DNA from 2 places in the Streptomyces olindensis genome. Region 1 is predicted to be linked to the other one. Evidence: riboswitches for the same ligand, from Rfam matches in the RefSeq annotation. Region 1 holds a riboswitch; the other holds the start of a gene.
The links. A riboswitch is a leader RNA that binds a small molecule or an ion and turns the genes downstream of it on or off. The one in region 1 is predicted to bind glycine.

Region 1 (9,698 bases):
ACCGCCCGGCCTCCGCCGACCGCCCGGCCTCCGCCGACGGGCCGGCCTCCGCCGACCGCCCGGCCCCCGGCGAGGCGGCGGAGCGAGCCGTCGTGTGGAGCCACGGTCTTCTCGACGCCGACGAGCGCCGGCTGCTGCGGCGACTCGCCGTGTTCCTGCGCGGGTTCGACGCCGCGTCGGCCCACGCGGTCGCGGCCGGCGACGGCGCTCGCCCCGCCGACACCGCCGCGCTCCTCGACCGGCTGGCCGCCCGCGCCCTCCTGGTCCGTGGTCCCGGCACCGGCCTCTGGCGGATGCCGCCTGCGGTCCGCACGGTGGCACTGGAACGGCTCACCGCCGAGGGAGAGGCGGCACCATGCCGCGCCCGCCACCTGACGTGGGCCACCACCACCGCCACGGAACTGGTGCGCGCCACGGACGCGGAGGCCCGCACCGACCAGCCCGGCGAGCCCTGGCACGCCCGTTTCGACCGGCTCGCCGACGACCTGCGTGCCGCACTGGACGGCGCCGGCCCGCACCCCGCACCCGAAGCGCACCGACTGGCCCGGGCCCTGGCCCGCCTCTGCTACGCCAGGCAGTTCCTCGTCGAGGCCCGGGGGCACTTCCGGACGGCCGGTGCCCTCGCGCCCGACCCCGCCGAGGCGGCGGCCGACGTGCGGGCGGCGGCCGACGTGGCCATGGCCGAGCACCGCGGCGACCTGGCCTACCCCTTGCTGCGCGCGGCGGCCGAACACGCGGCCGCCGCGGGCGACACGGCCGCGCAGGCCGTCGCGCTGTCCTTCGCCGCCTGCATCGGCAGCCGATTCCCCGCCACGTTCACCGACCTCCTGCCGCACGAGGAGCTGCGCGCCCTCCTGCACGAGGCGAAGCGCCTCGCGCCGCCGGGGGACCGGCTCGTCGCCGCCTACGTGGCGGCGGCCGAGGCGTGGAACGCGACCGGCCAGAAGACCGCCCCGGACGCGGACCTGGCCCACGCGGCACTGGACGCCGCGCGGGCCGCCGCCGACCCGGTGCTGATCGCCGGCGCCATCGACGCGGTGTGCAGCGGCCACGGCGTCACCGGCCGGTTCCGCGAGGCGCACCGGCTGAGCGACGAACGGCTGCGCCTCTTCGACCGGCTGCCCCGGCACGATCCCCGGATCGGCCTGGAGATCATCGACACCCTGCACGTGGTGCCGCTGGTCGCCGTCGCCGCCGGCGACCTGCCCCGCGCCGTGACGGCGGCACGCCGCGCCTGGGACGACCCGCTCAGCGGGCTCTACATGCGCGCCAGCAAGAGCGTGGCACCGCTGGCGCTGTCGGGCCGGTTCGACGAGGCACTGGCCTACGCGGACGCCATGTGGGACGGCTGGCAGCGCGCCGGCCGGCCCACCGCCCGCTGGATGGCCCCGGCCGTCCACGCCGCCGCCCTGGTCCACGGCCTGCGCGGCGGCGCCGGGGACGTCCGGCTGCACCAGGAGTGGCGGGACCGCGCCCGCCGCATGGCCGAGCCCTGGGACCCGCACGGCATCGCCGCGAGCTTCGCCGCCTTCGCCGAGGCCCGGATCGCCCTGCACAGGGGGGCTCCCGACCCCGCCCTCGCCGTGGACCTCACGGCGGTGCCGCCCTGGCCGCGCGCGACGCACCAGTTCTACGACGCCTACTCCTGGGCCGTCGCCGCGGAGACCGCCGTGGCCGCCGGGCTCCCGGACGCCCACGAGCGGCTCGCCGCCGCCGCGCCCGCAGGCGCCGAGAACGCGTGGGCCGCCGCCTGCCTCGCCCGCGCGGCGGGCCGGCTGCACGGCGACCGGGACGCCCTGCGGGAGTCGCTCGCGGGCTGGGAGCGCATCGACGCCGCCTTCGAACGCGCCTGCACGCTGCTGCTGTTGCCCGACCGCGCCGCCGAAGGCCGCGCCCAACTGGCCTCCCTGGGCTGCCGTCCCCCGGCGGATCTTGAAAGGATCGTCCGATGACGACTCCACCACCCGAGGCGACCGTCTTCGGCCGGCTCCGGGCCGGCGGTGCCGAGCAGGTGCTGTTCGGCCACGACGCCCGCACCGGCCTGCGATCCGTCATCGCCGTCCACGACACCACGCTCGGCCCGGCGCTGGGCGGCGTACGCATGCACGCCTACCAGGACGAGAACGCGGCGCTGGACGACGCGTTGCGGCTGGCCCGGGCCATGACCCTGAAGGCCTCGGCCGCCGGCCTCGGCCTCGGCGGCGGCTGGAGCGTGGTCATCGGCGACCCGGCCCGCGACAAGACGGAGGAACTGCTGCGCGCCCACGGCCGGTTCATCGCCACCCTCGGCGGCCGCTTCATCCCGGTCAACGACATCGGTACGACCCAGGCCGACATCGAGGTGATCGGACGCGAAGCGGCACCCGTGTGCGACAGCGGGGACCCGTCGCCCATGACGGCGCTCGGCGTGCTGGAGGGCATCCGGGCCTGCCTGCGCGCCACCGGCGGCGACGGCGACCTGGCCGGGGTGCGCGTGTGCGTCCAGGGCGTGGGCAACGTCGGCTCGGCGCTCGCCGCCCTGCTCGCCGCCGAGTCCGCCGAACTGGTCGTCGCCGACACCGATCCCGCCCGGGCCGCCGCCGTGGCGGAACGCCACGGGGCGCGCGTCGTCGACCCGGCGGACGCGGCCCGCACCGAGTGCGACGTCCTCGCGCCCTGTGCCATGGGCGCGGTGGTGGACGACGCCACGCTGCCCGGGCTGCGCTGCCGGATCATCGCCGGCGGCGCCAACAACGTCCTCGCCCGGCCCGGGCACGCCGCCGCCCTGGCGGAGCGCGGGATCCTGTACGCCCCCGACTTCTGCGTGAACGCCGGCGGGCTGGTCTTCCTCGAGGAGCAGATCCTGGGGCACGACCGCACGACGGCCGAACAGCGGGTACGTCAGGTCGGCGTACGGGTGGCCGAGGTGATCGACCGGGCGCGACGCACGGGCGTCACGACCACCGAGGCCGCGGTCGCACTGGCCGAGGCGCGGCTGCGGACGGCCGCCCGGGACGGTGCCGTCAGCATTCGATGATGTTGACCGCCAGACCCCCGCGGGCCGTCTCCTTGTACTTCACCGACATGTCCGCGCCGGTGTCCTTCATCGTCTTGATGACCTTGTCCAGGGACACCTTGTGGGAGCCGTCACCGCGCATCGCCATCCGCGCGGCGGTGACGGCCTTCACCGCGGCCATGCCGTTGCGCTCGATGCAGGGGATCTGGACGAGGCCGCCGACCGGATCGCAGGTGAGGCCGAGGTTGTGCTCCATGCCGATCTCGGCGGCGTTCTCGACCTGCTCGGGGGAGCCGCCGAGGACCTCCGCCAGCGCGCCCGCCGCCATGGAGCAGGCGGAGCCGACCTCGCCCTGGCAGCCGACCTCGGCGCCGGAGATGGAGGCGTTCTCCTTGAACAGCATGCCGATGGCGCCCGCGGCGAGCAGGAAGCGGACCACGCCCTCCTCGTCGGCGCCGGGTACGAAGTTCACGTAGTAGTGCAGGACCGCCGGGATGATGCCGGCCGCGCCGTTGGTGGGGGCGGTGACGACCCGGCCGCCGGCCGCGTTCTCCTCGTTCACGGCCATCGCGTAGAGGGTGATCCACTCCATGGAGAGGGCCAGCGGATCTCCCTCGGAGCGCAGCTTGCGCGCGGTGTTGGCGGCCCGGCGGCGCACCTTCAGACCGCCCGGCAGGATGCCCTCGCGGGACATGCCGCGCGCCACGCACGCCTGCATGACCCGCCAGATCTCCAGCAGGCCCGCGCGGATCTCCTCCTCGGTGCGCCAGGCCCGCTCGTTCTCCAGCATCAGCGCCGAGATGGACAGGCCCGTGTCCTCGGTCAGGCGCAGCAGCTCGTCGCCCGTGCGGAAGGGGTACTTGAGGACGGTGTCGTCGAGTTTGATGCGGTCGGCGCCGACCGCGTCCTCGTCGACGACGAAGCCGCCGCCGACCGAGTAGTAGGTCTTGGTCAGCAGCTCCGCGCCCGAGGCGTCGTACGCCCACAGGGTCATGCCGTTCGCGTGGTACGGCAGGGCCTTGCGGCGGTGCAGGACCATGTCGTCGTCGAAGGAGAACGCGATCTCGTGCTCGCCGAGCAGGTTCAGCCGGCCGTCGGCCTTGATCGTCTCGACCCGCTCGTCGGCCGTCTCCACGTCCACGGTGCGCGGCGAGTCGCCCTCCAGGCCGAGCAGCACCGCCTTGGGCGTGCCGTGGCCGTGTCCGGTCGCGCCGAGGGAGCCGTACAGCTCCGCGCGGACCGAGGCGACGGACTCCAGGAGCTCCTCGTTGCGCAGCCGCCGGACGAACAGGCCGGCCGCCCGCATCGGGCCGACCGTGTGGGAGCTGGACGGGCCGATGCCGATCGAGAACAGGTCGAAGACCGAGATGGCCACGGGGGAACTCCTGACTACGGGGGTGGTGCAGAGGGGGTGGGTGCCGCGCCCGCTTGTGGCCGGCGCGGCACCCGAAAGGTTTCTTCGTTATGTGGCCGGACCCGGGTTACTTGTCCAGACCCGGGTACAGCGGGTGCTTGTCGGCCAGGGCCTTCACCCGGGCCTTGAGGGCCTCCGCGTCGTAGGACGGCTTCAGCGCCTCGGCGATGACGTCCGCGACCTCCGCGAAGTCCTCCGCCCCGAAGCCGCGGGTGGCCAGGGCCGGGGTGCCGATCCGCAGACCGGACGTCACCATCGGGGGACGCGGGTCGTTCGGGATCGCGTTGCGGTTGACGGTGATGCCCACCTCGTGGAGGCGGTCCTCGGCCTGCTGACCGTCCAGCTCCGAGTGGCGCAGGTCGACCAGGACCAGATGCACGTCCGTGCCGCCGGACAGGACGTCCACGCCCACGGCCCGGACGTCGTCCTTCACCAGACGCTCGGCCAGGATGCGGGCACCCTCCAGCGTACGGCGCTGGCGGTCCTTGAAATCCTCCGAGGCGGCGACCTTGAAGGCGACGGCCTTGGCGGCGACCACGTGCTCCAGCGGACCGCCCTGCTGACCGGGGAAGACGGCGGAGTTGATCTTCTTGGCCAGTTCGGCCGTGGAGAGGATCACACCGCCGCGCGGTCCGCCGAGGGTCTTGTGGGTCGTGGTGGTGACCACGTGCGCGTGCGGCACCGGGTTGGGGTGCAGCCCGGCCGCGACAAGACCGGCGAAGTGCGCCATGTCGACCATCAGGTAGGCGCCGACCTCGTCCGCGATCCGGCGGAACTCGGCGAAGTCCAGCTGCCGCGGGTACGCCGACCAGCCGGCGACGATCAGCTTCGGCTTGGACTCCTTGGCGAGGCGCTCCACCTCGGCCATGTCGACCCGGCCGTCCTCGCCCACGTGGTAGGCGACGACGTCGTAGAGCTTGCCGGAGAAGTTGATCTTCATGCCGTGGGTCAGGTGCCCGCCGTGGGCGAGGTTCAGACCCATGATGGTGTCGCCCGGCTTGAGCAGCGCGAACATCGCGGCCGCGTTGGCCTGGGCGCCCGAGTGCGGCTGGACGTTCGCGTGCTCGGCGCCGAACAGCTCCTTGACGCGGTCGATCGCGATCTGCTCGACCACGTCGACGTGCTCGCAGCCGCCGTAGTAGCGGCGGCCCGGGTAGCCCTCGGCGTACTTGTTGGTGAGGACCGAGCCCTGCGCCTCCATGACCGCGACCGGGGCGAAGTTCTCCGAGGCGATCATCTCCAGCGTGGACTGCTGGCGGTGCAGCTCGGCGTCGACGGCGGCGGCCACGGCCGGGTCGAGCTCGTGCAGGGGGGTGTTCAGGACGGACATACGGCTACGACTCCTCAGCCGGCGGAGAACGCGGTGTACTCGTCGGCGGAGAGCAGGTCGCCCGGCTCGTCCGTGACCCGCACCTTGAACAGCCAGCCGCCCTCGAAGGGGGCCGAGTTCACCAGCGACGGGTCGTTCACGACGTCCTCGTTGACCTCGGTGACCTCACCGGAGACCGGGGAGTACAGGTCGGACACCGACTTGGTCGACTCCAGCTCGCCGCAGGTCTCGCCCGCGGACACCGAGTCACCGACCTCGGGAAGCTGGACGAACACGACATCGCCGAGCGCGTTGGCCGCGTGCTCCGTGATGCCGACCGTCGACACGCCGTCCTCGGCGGCCGACAGCCACTCGTGCTCCTTGCTGTAGCGCAGCTGCTGGGGGTTGCTCATGGCCTGGATTCTCCTGTACGCGCGGGAGTGCTGTGGAAGGGGGGACTGCTGGTGAGCTGGGACGACGGGCACAGGGGCGCTGCCGCGGCCCTCCGGCCAGTGTCTACTTCTGGCGCTTGTAGAACGGCAGCGCCACGACCTCGTACGGTTCGTGGCTGCCCCGGATGTCCACACCGACACCGGCCGTGCCCGGCGCGGAGTACATGGCGTCGACGTAGGCCATCGCGATGGGCTTGCCCAGCGTGGGGGAGGGGGCCCCGGAGGTGACCTCGCCGATCACCTTGCCCTCGGCGACGACGGCGTACCCGGCGCGGGGGACCCGGCGGCCTTCGGCGATCAGGCCGACCAGGACGCGCGGCGGCTCGTGGTTCGCGTTCTCCGCGGCCTCACGCAGGGCCGCGCGGCCCACGAAGTCGCCCTCCTTCTCGAACTTCACCACCCGGCCGAGACCGGCGTCGAAGGGCGTCAGGGAGGTGCTCAGCTCGTGCCCGTACAGCGGCATGCCCGCCTCCAGGCGCAGCGTGTCGCGGCAGGACAGCCCGCACGGGACCAGTCCGGCGCCCTCGCCCGCCTTGGTCAGGGCCTGCCACAGCTCGACGGCGTGCTCCGGCTTCACGAACAGCTCGAAGCCGTCCTCGCCGGTGTAGCCGGTGCGGGCGATCAGGGCCGGGACACCGGCGACGGTGCCGGGCAGACCGGCGTAGTACTTCAGCCCGTCGAGGTCGGCGTCGGTGAGGGACGCGAGGATCCCGGGGGACTCGGGGCCCTGGACGGCGATCAGCGCGTAGGCGTCCCGGTCGTCGCGCACCTCGGCGTCGAAGCCGGCGGCACGCTCGGTCAGCGCGTCCAGGACGACCTGGGCGTTGGAGGCGTTGGCGACGACCATGTACTCGGTCTCGCCGAGGCGATAGACGATCAGGTCGTCGAGGATGCCGCCGTCGGCCCGGCAGATCATGGTGTAGCGGGCCCGGCCCGGCTTCACACCGCCGATGTTGCCCACCAGGGCGAAGTCGAGGAGGGCGGCGGCCTGCGGCCCGGTGACGGTGATCTCGCCCATGTGGGAGAGGTCGAAGAGGCCGGCCCTCGTGCGCACGGCGGTGTGCTCGTCGCGCTCGGAGCCGTAGCGCAGGGGCATGTCCCAGCCGGCGAAGTCGGTCATCGTCGCGCCGAGCGAACGATGCAGGGCATCGAGCGCGGTGTGACGGAGTTCTCCTGTACTGCTCACGGTCGGTCGTCTCCCAGGGCAATGACGGGCGAGGTCGTTCCTCCCCATCTGTCATCGGAACCTGAGAGGTTCGCCATGACCACACGGGACACGGCTTGCACCTTGGGTGGAGCCGCCGGTGGGCGGCCCGCTTTTCAGATGTGCCTCGCCCGCGCGGTAACGGGGCCTGAGAGATTCAAGGGAGGGACTTGCTCCTTCGGCGCCCCAGCGTCAGCGGTGCTGGGAACTCTCCCGCGCGGATTCAAACGGCCGGTATGCAGTTGGCGCGCACATCATTGCACGCATCCTTCCGGCGCGGCAGGGGGACCTTTCCCAGGGAGTGCACAGCGTCCCCCGCGCCGGACACAGCGACCCTCAGCACCCTGTAGCAGCCCTGTTGCAGGACGAGGACCGAAACGAGAGCCTTCGGCATTACCTTCTCTTTACACTCGGCGGGGATGGGACTCGTACCTGGCCCCAGGGGAGGACGATCACGGTGAACAGGACCACGGCGTACGCCACGACCACGGGCATCGCGCTGCCCGAGCAGCCGGCCGCCGCACCGGCCCGGGCGGCCTGCGGCCCGGTGCCGGCGCCGGTCGTCCGCGATCTGCGCGACCGCGCCGGCCGCGGCCCGCGCGCGCTGCTGTTCGGCCCTCGCGACCTCGTCGTGGTCACGGGCCTGCCCGGCAGCGGCAAGTCCACGCTGATGCGGCGCACCGTGCCGGGCCCGCGCGTCGACTCCCAGGACACCCGCGACCGCTGGGACCGCCGCATGCCGCGCTTCCTGCCCTACGGGGTGTACCGCCCGCTCGTCCGCCTCGCCCACTACGCCGGGCTGCGCCGCGCTCTGCGCAGCGGCGAGGGGGTCGTCGTGCACGACTGCGGCACGCAGGCGTGGGTCCGCCGCTGGCTGGCCCGCGAGGCCCGCCGCCGGGGCGGCACCCTGCACCTGCTCCTCCTCGACGTCACCCCCGAACAGGCCCTGGCCGGCCAGCGCGACCGCGGCCGCGGCGTCTCGCGCTACGCGTTCCTGCGCCACCGCGCGGCGACCACCCGCCTGCTGCGCGCCGTGGAACAGGGCGAACTGCCCTCGGGCTGCGGCTCCGCGATCCTCGCCGACCGCGACGCGGCGAACACCCTGCACAGCATCACCTTCACGACCTGACCACGGCGCGGCCCATGCACGAGGTTCCGTTCCTGGGCCGTCTGCCGGTCGGGCCACGCGCAGGGGTTCCAGGGCCGTCCGCCGGCCGGGCGGAGCGCGTGGGGCCGGGGCCGTCCGTCGGTCGGGCGGAGCGCGTGGGGCCGGGCTGTGTGCTGGTCGGGCGGAGTGCGGGCGGCCGGGGCCGTCCACCGGGCCGGCTCTGCGTAGGGCCAGGGCCAGGGCCGTTTCGCCGGTCGGGCGGAGTGCGTGCGGCCGGGCCGTCCACCGGGCCGGCTCTGAGTAGGGCCAGGGCCGTCCGTCGGTCGGTCGGGCGGAGCGCGTGGGGCCGGGCTGTCTGCTGGTCGGGCGGAGTGCGTGCGGCCGGGTCGTCCGCCGGGCCGGCTCTGCGTAGGGCCAGGGCCGTCCGTCGGCCGGGCGGGCGGAGCGCGTGGGGCCGGGCTGTCTGCTGGTCGGGCGGAGTGCGTGCGGCCGGGTCGTCCGCCGGGCCGGCTCTGCGCAGGGCCAGGGCCGTCCGTCGGCCGGGCGGGCGGAGCGCGTGGGGCCGGGCTGTCTGCTGGTCAGGCCATGCGCGTGCGGCCGGGTCGTCCGCCGGCCCGGCTCTGCGCAGGGCCAGGGCCGTCCGTCGGCCGGGCGGGCGGAGCGCGTGGGGCCGGGCTGTCTGCTGGTCGGGTGGAGTGCGTGCGGCCGGGTCGTCCGCCGGGCCGGCTCTGCGCAGGGCCAGGGCCGTTCGCCGGTCGGGCCGGGCGCGTGGGCTCGGGGCCGTCTGCCGGTCAGGCGGAGCGCATGGGGCGGGGCCGTCCGTCGGTCGGGCCGGGTGCTTCGGGTCCGGCCCTGCACCCGGCAGCCCGCGGCCGCGCCCCCGGGCCCCCCGTCCGCCGTTACGGAGCCGCTAGCCTTTGGGGCACAGCAGTGGTTCCAGGCAGGCGGTAGGCAGATGGACTTCCCGGCGGACTTCTCCGCGGACTTCCCGGCGCAGACGCAGACCCACCCGCACGGCGGATGGCCCGGCAACGAGCTGGAGGAGGTGCTCTCGGCCTCCCTCGGCGCCGGGCCGTCCGCCGGCGGGCGGATCGTCGAGGTGCTCGGCCGGAGTTTCGTGTGGATCCCGCTGCCCAACGGCGGCGGCCCGCACAGCGGCCCCCTCGACCTGCCCGGCATCGAGATCGACGGCCAGGCGTACGTCCCGGTGTTCAGT
Region 2 (9,698 bases), on a different contig from region 1:
GCCGGGGCGGCGGCGGAGCGCCCGTCCGAGACGACGTCCACGATCTCCATCTCCGGGCTCGAGGCCTACGACAGCGAGACCACCGGCCAGACGCAGATGCCGATGCTGTCCCCCGAAGCGCAGGCCGCCGTCGACGCGCTGCCGCTGGGCTCCGCGCTCCTGGTCGTGCGGCGCGGGCCGAACTCGGGCAGCCGCTTCCTGCTGGACGGCGACCTGACCACGGCCGGGCGTCACCCGCAGAGCGACATCTTCCTGGACGACGTGACGGTCTCCCGGCGGCACGTGGAGTTCCGCCGCGGTCAGGACGGCTCGTTCACGGTGGCCGACGTGGGCAGCCTGAACGGCACGTACGTGAACCGCGAGCGGATCGACCAGGTCGCCCTGAACAACGGTGACGAGGTGCAGATCGGCAAGTACCGGCTGGTCTTCTACGCCAGCCAGCGGGGCTACTGACCCGGGTCCGGTCCCGGGCGACCCCCAGCGAAGGTCCATCCGTCAGGGAAGGTCCATGCTTCGAACACCGAGCGGCGGTGCCGGGCACGGCGCCGCCGCCACGGACAGTGGGCTGATGAGCATCGGCACGGTGCTGAACGTGCTGCGCGACGAGTTTCCCGAAGTCACCATCTCCAAGATCCGTTTTCTGGAGTCGGAGGGGCTCATCGAGCCGCAGCGGACCCCCTCGGGGTATCGCAAGTTCAGCGCCCACGACGTCGAGCGCCTCGGCCACGTCCTGAGGATGCAGCGGGACCACTATCTGCCCCTGAAGGTGATCCGGGAGCACTTGGAGGCCATGGAGCGCGGTGAGGCGGTACCGCTGCCGGCGCTGGGCCGTCAGCGGGAGGGTGAGGCCGCGCCCGAGCCGACCGAGGGGCCCACGGCCGCCAGGATCGGGCGTGCCGAGCTGCTCGCCGCCGCCGGGGTCGAGGAGGAGGAGCTCAGGGAGTGGGAGTCGTACGGGCTCGTCACTCCACTGGAGGACGGGGCGTACGACGCCGAGGCGGTCACGGTGGCCTCGCTCGTCGTCGAGCTCGGGCGGTTCGGGATCGAGCCGCGGCACCTGCGGGTGATGAAGGCCGCCGCCGACCGGGAGGCCGGGCTCGTGGACCAGGTCGTGGCTCCGCTGAGGCGGCACCGGAACCCGCAGACCAGGGCTCACGCCGAGGCCCGCGCCAAGGAGCTGGCGGGGCTCACGGTGAAGCTGCACGCGGCGCTCGTGCAGACCGCGCTCGGGGTGCGGCTGCCGTGAGGCGGCCGGCTTCGCAGGGGGCCGGATCAGGTGCCCGATCCCGGCCCGACTACCCAAACATCCCGAGCACGGCCTAGGGTTGCTGTGTGAACGAGCTCGATGTCGTAGGTGTCCGGGTCGAAATGCCCTCCAACCAACCGATCGTGCTGCTGCGTGAAGTGGGAGGCGACCGGTACCTCCCCATTTGGATCGGACCGGGGGAGGCGACGGCGATCGCCTTCGCCCAGCAGGGCATGGCTCCCGCGCGGCCGCTGACCCACGACCTGTTCAAGGACGTGCTGGAGGCCGTCGGCCAGGAGCTCACGGAGGTACGCATCACGGACCTGCGTGAGGGCGTCTTCTACGCGGAGCTGGTCTTCGCCAGCGGCGTCGAGGTGAGTGCCCGCCCGTCCGACGCCATAGCGCTCGCCCTGCGCACCGGGACGCCGATCTACGGCAGCGACACAGTGCTCGACGACGCCGGTATCGCGATTCCGGACGAGCAGGAGGACGAAGTGGAGAAGTTCCGCGAGTTCCTCGACCAGATCTCCCCGGAGGACTTCGGCAGCAGCAGCCAGTGACCCCCGGTCCGGTGGGTACCGGACGGGCGGGAACACCAGCGGTCGGTGAGAAGACGTGTGGGCGGCCCGGCGGACGATGTGGTCCGCGGCGGGGTCGCCCGTCGCGTTGTCCGGGTGAAATGCCCGCATGTGCCCGGGGCGAGTGAGAGCGTCACGCGGCCCGGGCCGAAGGCATTCGGCTAGCCTTTCCCCGCGGTGGGGCACGGGAAACCACTCCTAGGGTGATTATCACTCGGCGTGGCGAGTGTGGCGATCGTTGACGCACCCCTGGTGACTGCCTACCGTCGAGAAGGCAGGTCAAGGACGGAGGTCGGCGTGAGAAGCAGCGGCGACGGTACGGCTGGGGGCGGCCCCGAGCGCAGTCTCAGGGCGAGCGGTCCGTACCCTCCCCCCGGCTCTCAGTTCCGCTCGAGCGGGGGATACTCCCAGCCCGGCGGCGCGGCCGACCACGCTCCGCAGCGACCTACGGCCGTGCCGAGCAGCGGAGGGACGACGTCCATGGCGTCCGAGCAGATCGGCTATCGAGGTCCCACGGCATGCGCCGCCGCCGGTATCACCTACCGGCAGCTGGACTACTGGGCCCGCACGGGTCTCGTCGAGCCGAGCGTGCGCCCCGCCTACGGGTCCGGGACGCAGCGGCTGTACAGCTTCCGGGACGTCGTCGTCCTGAAGATCGTCAAGCGGTTCCTCGACACCGGTGTGTCGCTGCAGAACATCCGCACAGCCGTCCAGCACCTCAGAGAACGCGGTTTCCGCGACCTGGAGCGGATGACGCTGATGAGCGACGGCGCGACGGTGTACGAGTGCACCTCGCCGGACGAGGTCCACGCCCTGCTCCAAGGCGGGCAGGGTGTCTTCGGGATCGCCGTGGGCGTGGTGTGGCGGGACGTCGAGAGCGCGCTGTCCCAGCTGCACGGGGAGCGGATCGACACCGGCGAGACGCTGGTCGGACCCAACCCGGCGGACGAGCTGGCGCGACGGCGGAACCGGGCTGTCTGAACCCCGGGTCGGCTGTGGCCGCAGGAGGCGGGACGTTTCCGCGCCGCGCTGCAAGCGCTTGCCGTCGGCGTGGTTCGAGCGGTTGCCGGGGGCGTTGTCAGTGGCGTAGGGCAGCATCGGAGATGTGAGAACCGCGCCCACGATCCTGCATCTCGACATGGACGCCTTCTTCGCCTCGGTGGAGCAGGCCTCCAAGCCGAGCCTGCGCGGGAAGGCCGTGGTCGTCGGCGGCCTCGGACCCCGGGGTGTGGTCGCCACGGCGTCGTACGAGGCACGGGTCTTCGGGGTGCATTCGGCGATGCCCATGGGGCAGGCCCGGCGGCTCGCGCCCAACGCGGCGTACCTGGTGCCGCGCTTCGGGCTCTACCGGGCGATCAGCGAGCGGGTGATGGAGCTGCTGCGCGCGCTGTCGCCGTTGGTGGAGCCGCTGAGCCTGGACGAGGCGTTCGTGGACCTGGAGGCCGGCGGAGCGGCCTGGGACGAGCAGTCGGCGCGTCTGGTCGGGGCGCGGCTGCGCGCCGACATCCAGGCCGCCACGGGGGTCACCGGGTCGGTGGGGCTCGCCGCCTCCAAGATGCTCGCGAAGATCGCCTCGGAGCAGGCCAAGCCCGACGGGCTGGTCGTGATCGAGCCGGGCACCGAGCGGGTCATGCTCGGGCCGATGTCGGTGCGGACGCTGCCCGGGGTGGGGCCGGCGACGGGCGACCACCTGCGGCGGGCCGGGATCACCACGGTCGAGGAGATCGTCGAGGCGGGTGAGGACGAACTGGTCCGGCTGCTCGGGAAGGCGCACGGACACGGCCTCTACGCCATGGCGCTGGCGCGGGACGACCGGCCCGTGGTGGCGGAGCGGGAGGCGAAGTCGGTGTCGGTCGAGGACACCTACGACGTGGACATCCACGACCGGGTGCGGGTCGGGCTGGAGGTGCAGCGCCTCGCCGACCGGTGCGTGCGGCGGCTGCGGGGGGCCGGGATGTCCGGGCGGACCATCGTGCTCAAGGTGCGGCGGTACGACTTCTCGACGCTCACCCGCTCCGAGACGCTGCGCGGGCCCACGGACGACCCCGCGGTGATCCGTGAGGCGGCGGCCCGGCTGCTGGACTCGGTCGACACGACGGGCGGGGTGCGGCTGCTCGGGGTCGGGGTCAGCGGGCTCGCCGACTACACGCAGGAAGACCTCTTCGCGCAGGCGGCGGGGGAGCGGGCCGTCGCGGAGGGGCCGGTCGAGGAAGACGTCGCGGCGCAGGCCGAGGTGCAGCCGGCCCTCGCCGAGCGGCGGTGGCCCGCCGGGCACGACGTGCGGCACGCCGAGTACGGGCACGGGTGGGTGCAGGGCAGTGGTCTGGGGCGGGTGACCGTACGGTTCGAGACGCCCGGTTCGGCGCCCGGGCGGGTGCGGACCTTCCGGGTGGACGATCCCGATCTGGAGCCGGCGGATCCGTTGCCGCTGGTGTTACGAAGATCCGAGGGGGCTGGGGGTGCCGGGTCCGCTTCGGCTGAGGGCGGCGGCGGTGAGGCCTGTGGCGTGCCTGGTGCCGGGGATGCGCAGGCGGGGGCGTCGTCGGCGTAGGGAGCGGGCCCTCGACGGCCCGCGAGATGGCCCGGCAGCAGGGCGGAAGGGCGCGGCAGGAAGGGTTGCCTGCGGCTGGGCGGGCTTCAGGAGGTCGGCTCGTCTGTGCCTGCCAGTTTGCCGAAGCTGTGGTCCGGGAGCGGGGGAGGAGCGGCGATGTCGAGGCCGTAGTGGTGGTAGAGCTGGAGTTCCTGCTCCGGGGAGAGGTGGCGGCCGACGCCGAAGTCGGGGGCGTCCTTGATCAGGGCGCGGTCGAAGGGCACGTGGAGGGCGCCGTCGATCAGTTCGCTGGGCTCCAGGGGGACGAACGCGTCCCTGCTGAACAGGCCGGTCCGTATGGCCGCCCACTCGGGCTCGCCGGTGGCGTCGTCGAGGTACACCTCGTCGATCGTGCCGATCCTGGTGCCGTTGCGGTCGAATGCCTTGCGGCCGATCAGGTTGCGCGGATCGATATCGGTACGCACGGGCCCTCCACAGGGTCGCAACTCATCCGTAATCACTACAAAACGGCACAATCGTAGAGGCGGCCACTCGAAGGTTCGTGCGTTGACCTCGCTGGTACGCTGGCAGCGGCTGTTGACCCCGTGCGGGAGAGTCCTCCGGACACCACCGGAGGCGCCGAAGGAGCAAATCCTCCCCGGAATCTCTCAGGCTCACGTACCGCACGGACGAGGTCACTCTGGAAAGCAGAGCGGGTCTCGACGGTTTCCGCTCTCACCGACGGTGAAAGCCGGAGGCCTTCGGGCGATCCGGTGAAGCTCTCAGGTTGAGATGACAGAGGGGGAGGCCGTCCGGGTACCCGCGCCGTGGTGCCCCTCGAAGGTCGTGTGACCAGGAGGCCTCCGCAAATGACCGCCCACCGCATTCCGCTCTCCGAGCTCGAAGAGGCAGTCCCCTTCGAGCAGCGCCACATCGGGCCCGACCACGAGGCCTGCGCCAAGATGCTCGCGCAGGTCGGCTACGGCTCGCTGGACGAGCTGACGTCCGCCGCCGTCCCGGCCGTGATCAAGAGCACCGAGGCCCTCGACCTGCCGAGCGCGCGCAGCGAGGCCGAGGTGATCGCCGAGCTGCGTTCCCTCGCCGACCGCAACCAGGTCCTCGGTTCCATGATCGGCCTCGGCTACTACGGCACGTTCACCCCGCCGGTCGTCCTGCGCAACGTCATGGAGAACCCGGCCTGGTACACGGCCTACACGCCGTACCAGCCGGAGATCTCGCAGGGGCGGCTCGAGGCGCTGCTCAACTTCCAGACCATGGTCGCCGACCTGACCGGACTGCCGACCTCCGGTGCCTCCCTGCTGGACGAGGGCACCGCGGCCGCCGAGGCCATGGCGCTGTCGCGGCGTATGGGCAAGAACAAGAAGGGCCTGTTCCTGGTCGACGCGGACGCGCTGCCGCAGACCATCGCGGTGATCCAGACCCGGGCCGAGCCGACCGGCGTCGAGGTCGTCGTCGCCGACCTCACCGACGGCATCCCGGCCGAGGTCGCCGAACGCGAGATCAACGGCGTGCTGATCCAGTACCCGGGCGCCTCCGGTGCCGTACGGGACATCAAGCCGGTCATCGACCAGGCGCACGAGCTCGGGGCGCTCGTCATCGTCGCCGCCGACCTGCTCGCGCTGACGCTGCTGAAGTCGCCCGGTGAGCTGGGCGCGGACATCGCGGTCGGGACGACCCAGCGCTTCGGTGTGCCGATGGGCTTCGGCGGGCCGCACGCCGGCTACATGGCCGTCCAGGAGAAGATGGCGCGCAGCCTGCCCGGGCGGCTCGTCGGCGTGTCCGTGGACGCCGACGGGAACAGGGCCTACCGGCTGGCGCTGCAGACCCGAGAGCAGCACATCCGCCGCGAGAAGGCGACCAGCAACATCTGCACGGCGCAGGTGCTGCTCGCCGTCATGGCCGGCATGTACGCCGTCTACCACGGCCCGGAGGGCCTGAAGGGCATCGCGCGGCGCACCCACCGGTACGCCACGGTCCTGGCCGCCGGGCTCGCGGACGGCGGCGTCGAGGTCGTGCACGGCTCCTACTTCGACACCCTGACCGTGCGCGTCGAGGGCCGGGCCGCCGACGTCGTGGCCGCCGCGCAGGAGAACGGGGTCAACCTCCGGCTCGTCGACGCCGATCACGTCTCGATCGCCTGCGACGAGACCACCACGCGCGCCCAGCTGCGGGCGGTGTGGGCGGCCTTCGGTGTCGAGGGGGTCATCGAGGCGCTGGACGCCGCCGCGGAGGACGGGCTTCCGGCCGGGCTGCTGCGCACCGACGACTACCTCACGCACCCGGTCTTCCACCAGCACCGCTCCGAGACCGCCATGCTGCGCTATCTGCGCCGGCTGGCCGACCGGGACTACGCGCTCGACCGCGGCATGATCCCGCTGGGCTCCTGCACGATGAAGCTCAACGCGACCACCGAGATGGAGCCGGTCACCTGGCCCGAGTTCGGGCAGCTGCACCCCTTCGCGCCCGCCGAGCAGGCCCAGGGCTACCTCACGCTCATCCACGAGCTGGAGGACCGGCTCGCCGAGGTCACCGGGTACGACAAGGTGTCCCTCCAGCCGAACGCCGGATCGCAGGGTGAGCTGGCCGGGCTGCTCGCCGTCCGCGGGTACCACCGGGCCAACGGGGACGAGCAGCGCACGGTGTGCCTCATCCCCTCGTCCGCGCACGGCACCAACGCCGCGAGCGCGGTGATGGCGGGCATGAAGGTCGTCGTCGTGAAGACCGCCGAGGACGGCGAGATCGACGTCGAGGACCTGCGGGCGAAGATCGAGCAGTACCGCGACGAGCTGGCGGTGCTGATGATCACGTACCCGTCCACGCACGGCGTGTTCGAGGAGCACGTCTCCGAGATCTGCGCGCAGGTGCACGAGGCGGGCGGGCAGGTCTACGTCGACGGGGCCAACCTCAACGCGCTCGTGGGGCTCGCCAAGCCCGGGCACTTCGGCGGGGACGTCTCGCACCTGAACCTGCACAAGACCTTCTGCATCCCGCACGGCGGCGGCGGTCCCGGCGTCGGTCCGGTCGCGGTGCGCGAGCACCTCGCGCCCTACCTGCCGAACCACCCGCTGCAGCCCGAGGCCGGCCCCGAGACGGGCGTCGGGCCCATCTCCGCGGCGCCCTGGGGCTCCGCCGGGATCCTGCCGATCTCCTGGGCGTACGTCCGGCTCATGGGCGGCGAGGGGCTGAAGCGGGCCACGCAGGTGGCGGTGCTCAGCGCCAACTACATCGCCAAGCGCCTGGAGCCGCACTACCCGGTGCTGTACACCGGCCCGGGCGGGCTCGTCGCGCACGAGTGCATCATCGACCTGCGGCCGCTGACCAAGGCGACCGGCGTGAGCGTCGACGACGTGGCCAAGCGGCTCATCGACTACGGCTTCCACGCGCCGACGATGTCGTTCCCGGTGGCCGGGACGCTGATGATCGAGCCGACCGAGTCGGAGGACCTGAGCGAGCTGGACCGGTTCTGCGACGCGATGATCGCCATCCGCGCGGAGATCGAGAAGGTCGGCTCCGGTGAGTGGCCCGCCGAGGACAACCCGCTGCGCGGCGCCCCGCACACCGCCGGCGCGCTCGCCGGGGAGTGGGAGCACGCCTACAGCCGTGAGGAGGCCGTCTTCCCGGCCGGGGTCTCGGCCGCCGACAAGTACTGGCCGCCGGTGCGCCGCATCGACCAGGCCTTCGGCGACCGGAACCTGGTCTGCTCCTGCCCGCCGCTGGACGCGTACGAGGACTGATCCGGCGAACGCCGGTCCGTGGGAGGGGCTCCGCGATGTGGGGCCCCTCCCGTCATGGGGTGGCGAGTGCGACCTCGGTCGACTTGATCAGGGCGACCACCGGTGTTCCGGGCGACAGGGCGAGGTCGTCCGCGGCGTCCTTGGTGATCGCGGCGGTCAGGGCGCCGTCCTCGACGGTGACGCGGACCGAGGCCATCGCGTCGCCGGCCGTGACGTCCTGGACCGTGCCCGCGAGCCGGTTGCGGATGGACAGGCCCTCGACGGGTGCGGTGGCCAGCGAGATCTCCGTGGACTTCACCAGGGCCCGCACGGCGGTGCCAGGAGCGAGGCGGAGATCCTCGGTGGCCTCGCGGGTGATCGCCGCGGTGAGGTCCTGGCCGCCGGTGAGGCGGACCCTGACCGTCGCCATGACCTCGCCGGGCGTGACGGCCGTGACGACGCCGGGGAGCTGGTTGCGGATGCTCAGGCTCATGGGGGCCACGGTAGCCCGACACATCCCTCATGCCGGGTATGCGTGGGTCTGCGTCGCCTTGACCGCCGCCCACACCGGGACCCCGGGGTGGAGGTCGAGTTCGGCCGCGGCGACCGTGGTGAGGTCGGCGGTCAGGGCCACCTCGCCGGTCAGGTCCGCGCGGATCTGGTCGCCGTGCGTCTCCAGGCCGGCCACCTCGCAGTGCCACAGGTTGCGGGCGCTGGAGCCGGTCGGGCGGTCCCGGTACAGCGTCACCGCGCCCGGCGGGAACGCCACGAAGACCGGGCCGGACAGCTCCTCCGTGGTCGTGATGCCCGGACCCGCGTCCAGACGGACCGTGTGGCCCTCGGCCCGTCCCTTGTAGAGGTTGAGGCCGACGAGCCGGGCGATGTAGTCCGTGCGGGGGTGGCGGGCGATGTCGGAGGGCGTGCCCTCCTGGACGACCCGGCCGTCCTCGACGACGACCAGGCGGTCGGCCAGCACCATGGCGTCCAGCGGGTCGTGCGTGACGAGGACGGCCACCGCCTCGAACTCGGCGAGGTGGCGCCGGAGCTGGGCGCGCACCTCCAGGCGGGTACGGGCGTCGAGCGCGGCGAGCGGCTCGTCCAGGAGCAGCAGCCGGGGCCGGGTGGCCAGGGCACGGGCCAGGGCCACGCGCTGGGCCTGACCGCCGGAGAGGCGGCGGGGCTTGGCCCCCGCGAGGTCGGCGAGGCCCATGCGGTCGAGCCACTCGGCGGCCTGGGCACGGGCCTCGGCCTTGCCGGCGCCCCGGCAGCGCGGCCCGAAGGCGACGTTGTCCAGGGCGGTCAGGTGCGGGAAGAGCAGATAGTCCTGGAAGACGACACCGACCGGACGGGACTCGGGTGCCGTGCCGTCCAGCCGGGTGCCGTCCAGCCGCAGATGGCCGGACGTGAGCGGGATCAGGCCGGACAGTGCGCGCAGGGCCGTGGTCTTGCCGGCGCCGTTGGGTCCGAGCAGGGCGACGACGTCGCCGGGCGCCGCGGTGAGCGTGACGTCGAGGCGGAACGCGCCGCGGTCGACGACGAGACGGGCGTCGAGGCCTTCGGGGAGCGGACCGGGAGGCGATGCGCCGAGGTCGGTCGTCTCGGTCATGAGG

Region 2: another riboswitch for glycine. It lies ahead of gcvP (aminomethyl-transferring glycine dehydrogenase); the one in region 1 lies ahead of gcvT (glycine cleavage system aminomethyltransferase GcvT).

Annotation. Positions count from the first base shown of each region.
Region 1 covers NZ_JBEYZD010000118.1:382-10,079, forward strand. The annotation lists partial or broken gene ABZ948_RS39110 (hypothetical protein) at 1-1,952, shown strand, start outside; gene ABZ948_RS39115 (Glu/Leu/Phe/Val dehydrogenase family protein) at 1,949-3,016, shown strand; gene ABZ948_RS39120 (L-serine ammonia-lyase) at 3,003-4,370, opposite strand; gene glyA (serine hydroxymethyltransferase) at 4,477-5,739, opposite strand; gene gcvH (glycine cleavage system protein GcvH) at 5,754-6,131, opposite strand; gene gcvT (glycine cleavage system aminomethyltransferase GcvT) at 6,235-7,356, opposite strand; glycine riboswitch at 7,395-7,500, opposite strand; glycine riboswitch at 7,501-7,600, opposite strand; gene ABZ948_RS39140 (AAA family ATPase) at 7,832-8,503, shown strand; gene ABZ948_RS39145 (enhanced serine sensitivity protein SseB) at 9,438-9,698, shown strand, end outside.
Region 2 covers NZ_JBEYZD010000020.1:121,108-130,805, reverse strand. The annotation lists gene ABZ948_RS15770 (zinc-ribbon and FHA domain-containing protein) at 1-453, shown strand, start outside; gene ftsR (transcriptional regulator FtsR) at 509-1,246, shown strand; gene ABZ948_RS15760 (bifunctional nuclease family protein) at 1,333-1,806, shown strand; gene ABZ948_RS15755 (MerR family transcriptional regulator) at 2,122-2,805, shown strand; gene ABZ948_RS15750 (DNA polymerase IV) at 2,930-4,375, shown strand; gene ABZ948_RS15745 (PRC-barrel domain-containing protein) at 4,462-4,839, opposite strand; glycine riboswitch at 4,953-5,048, shown strand; gene gcvP (aminomethyl-transferring glycine dehydrogenase) at 5,224-8,109, shown strand; gene ABZ948_RS15735 (TOBE domain-containing protein) at 8,162-8,581, opposite strand; gene ABZ948_RS15730 (ABC transporter ATP-binding protein) at 8,609-9,694, opposite strand.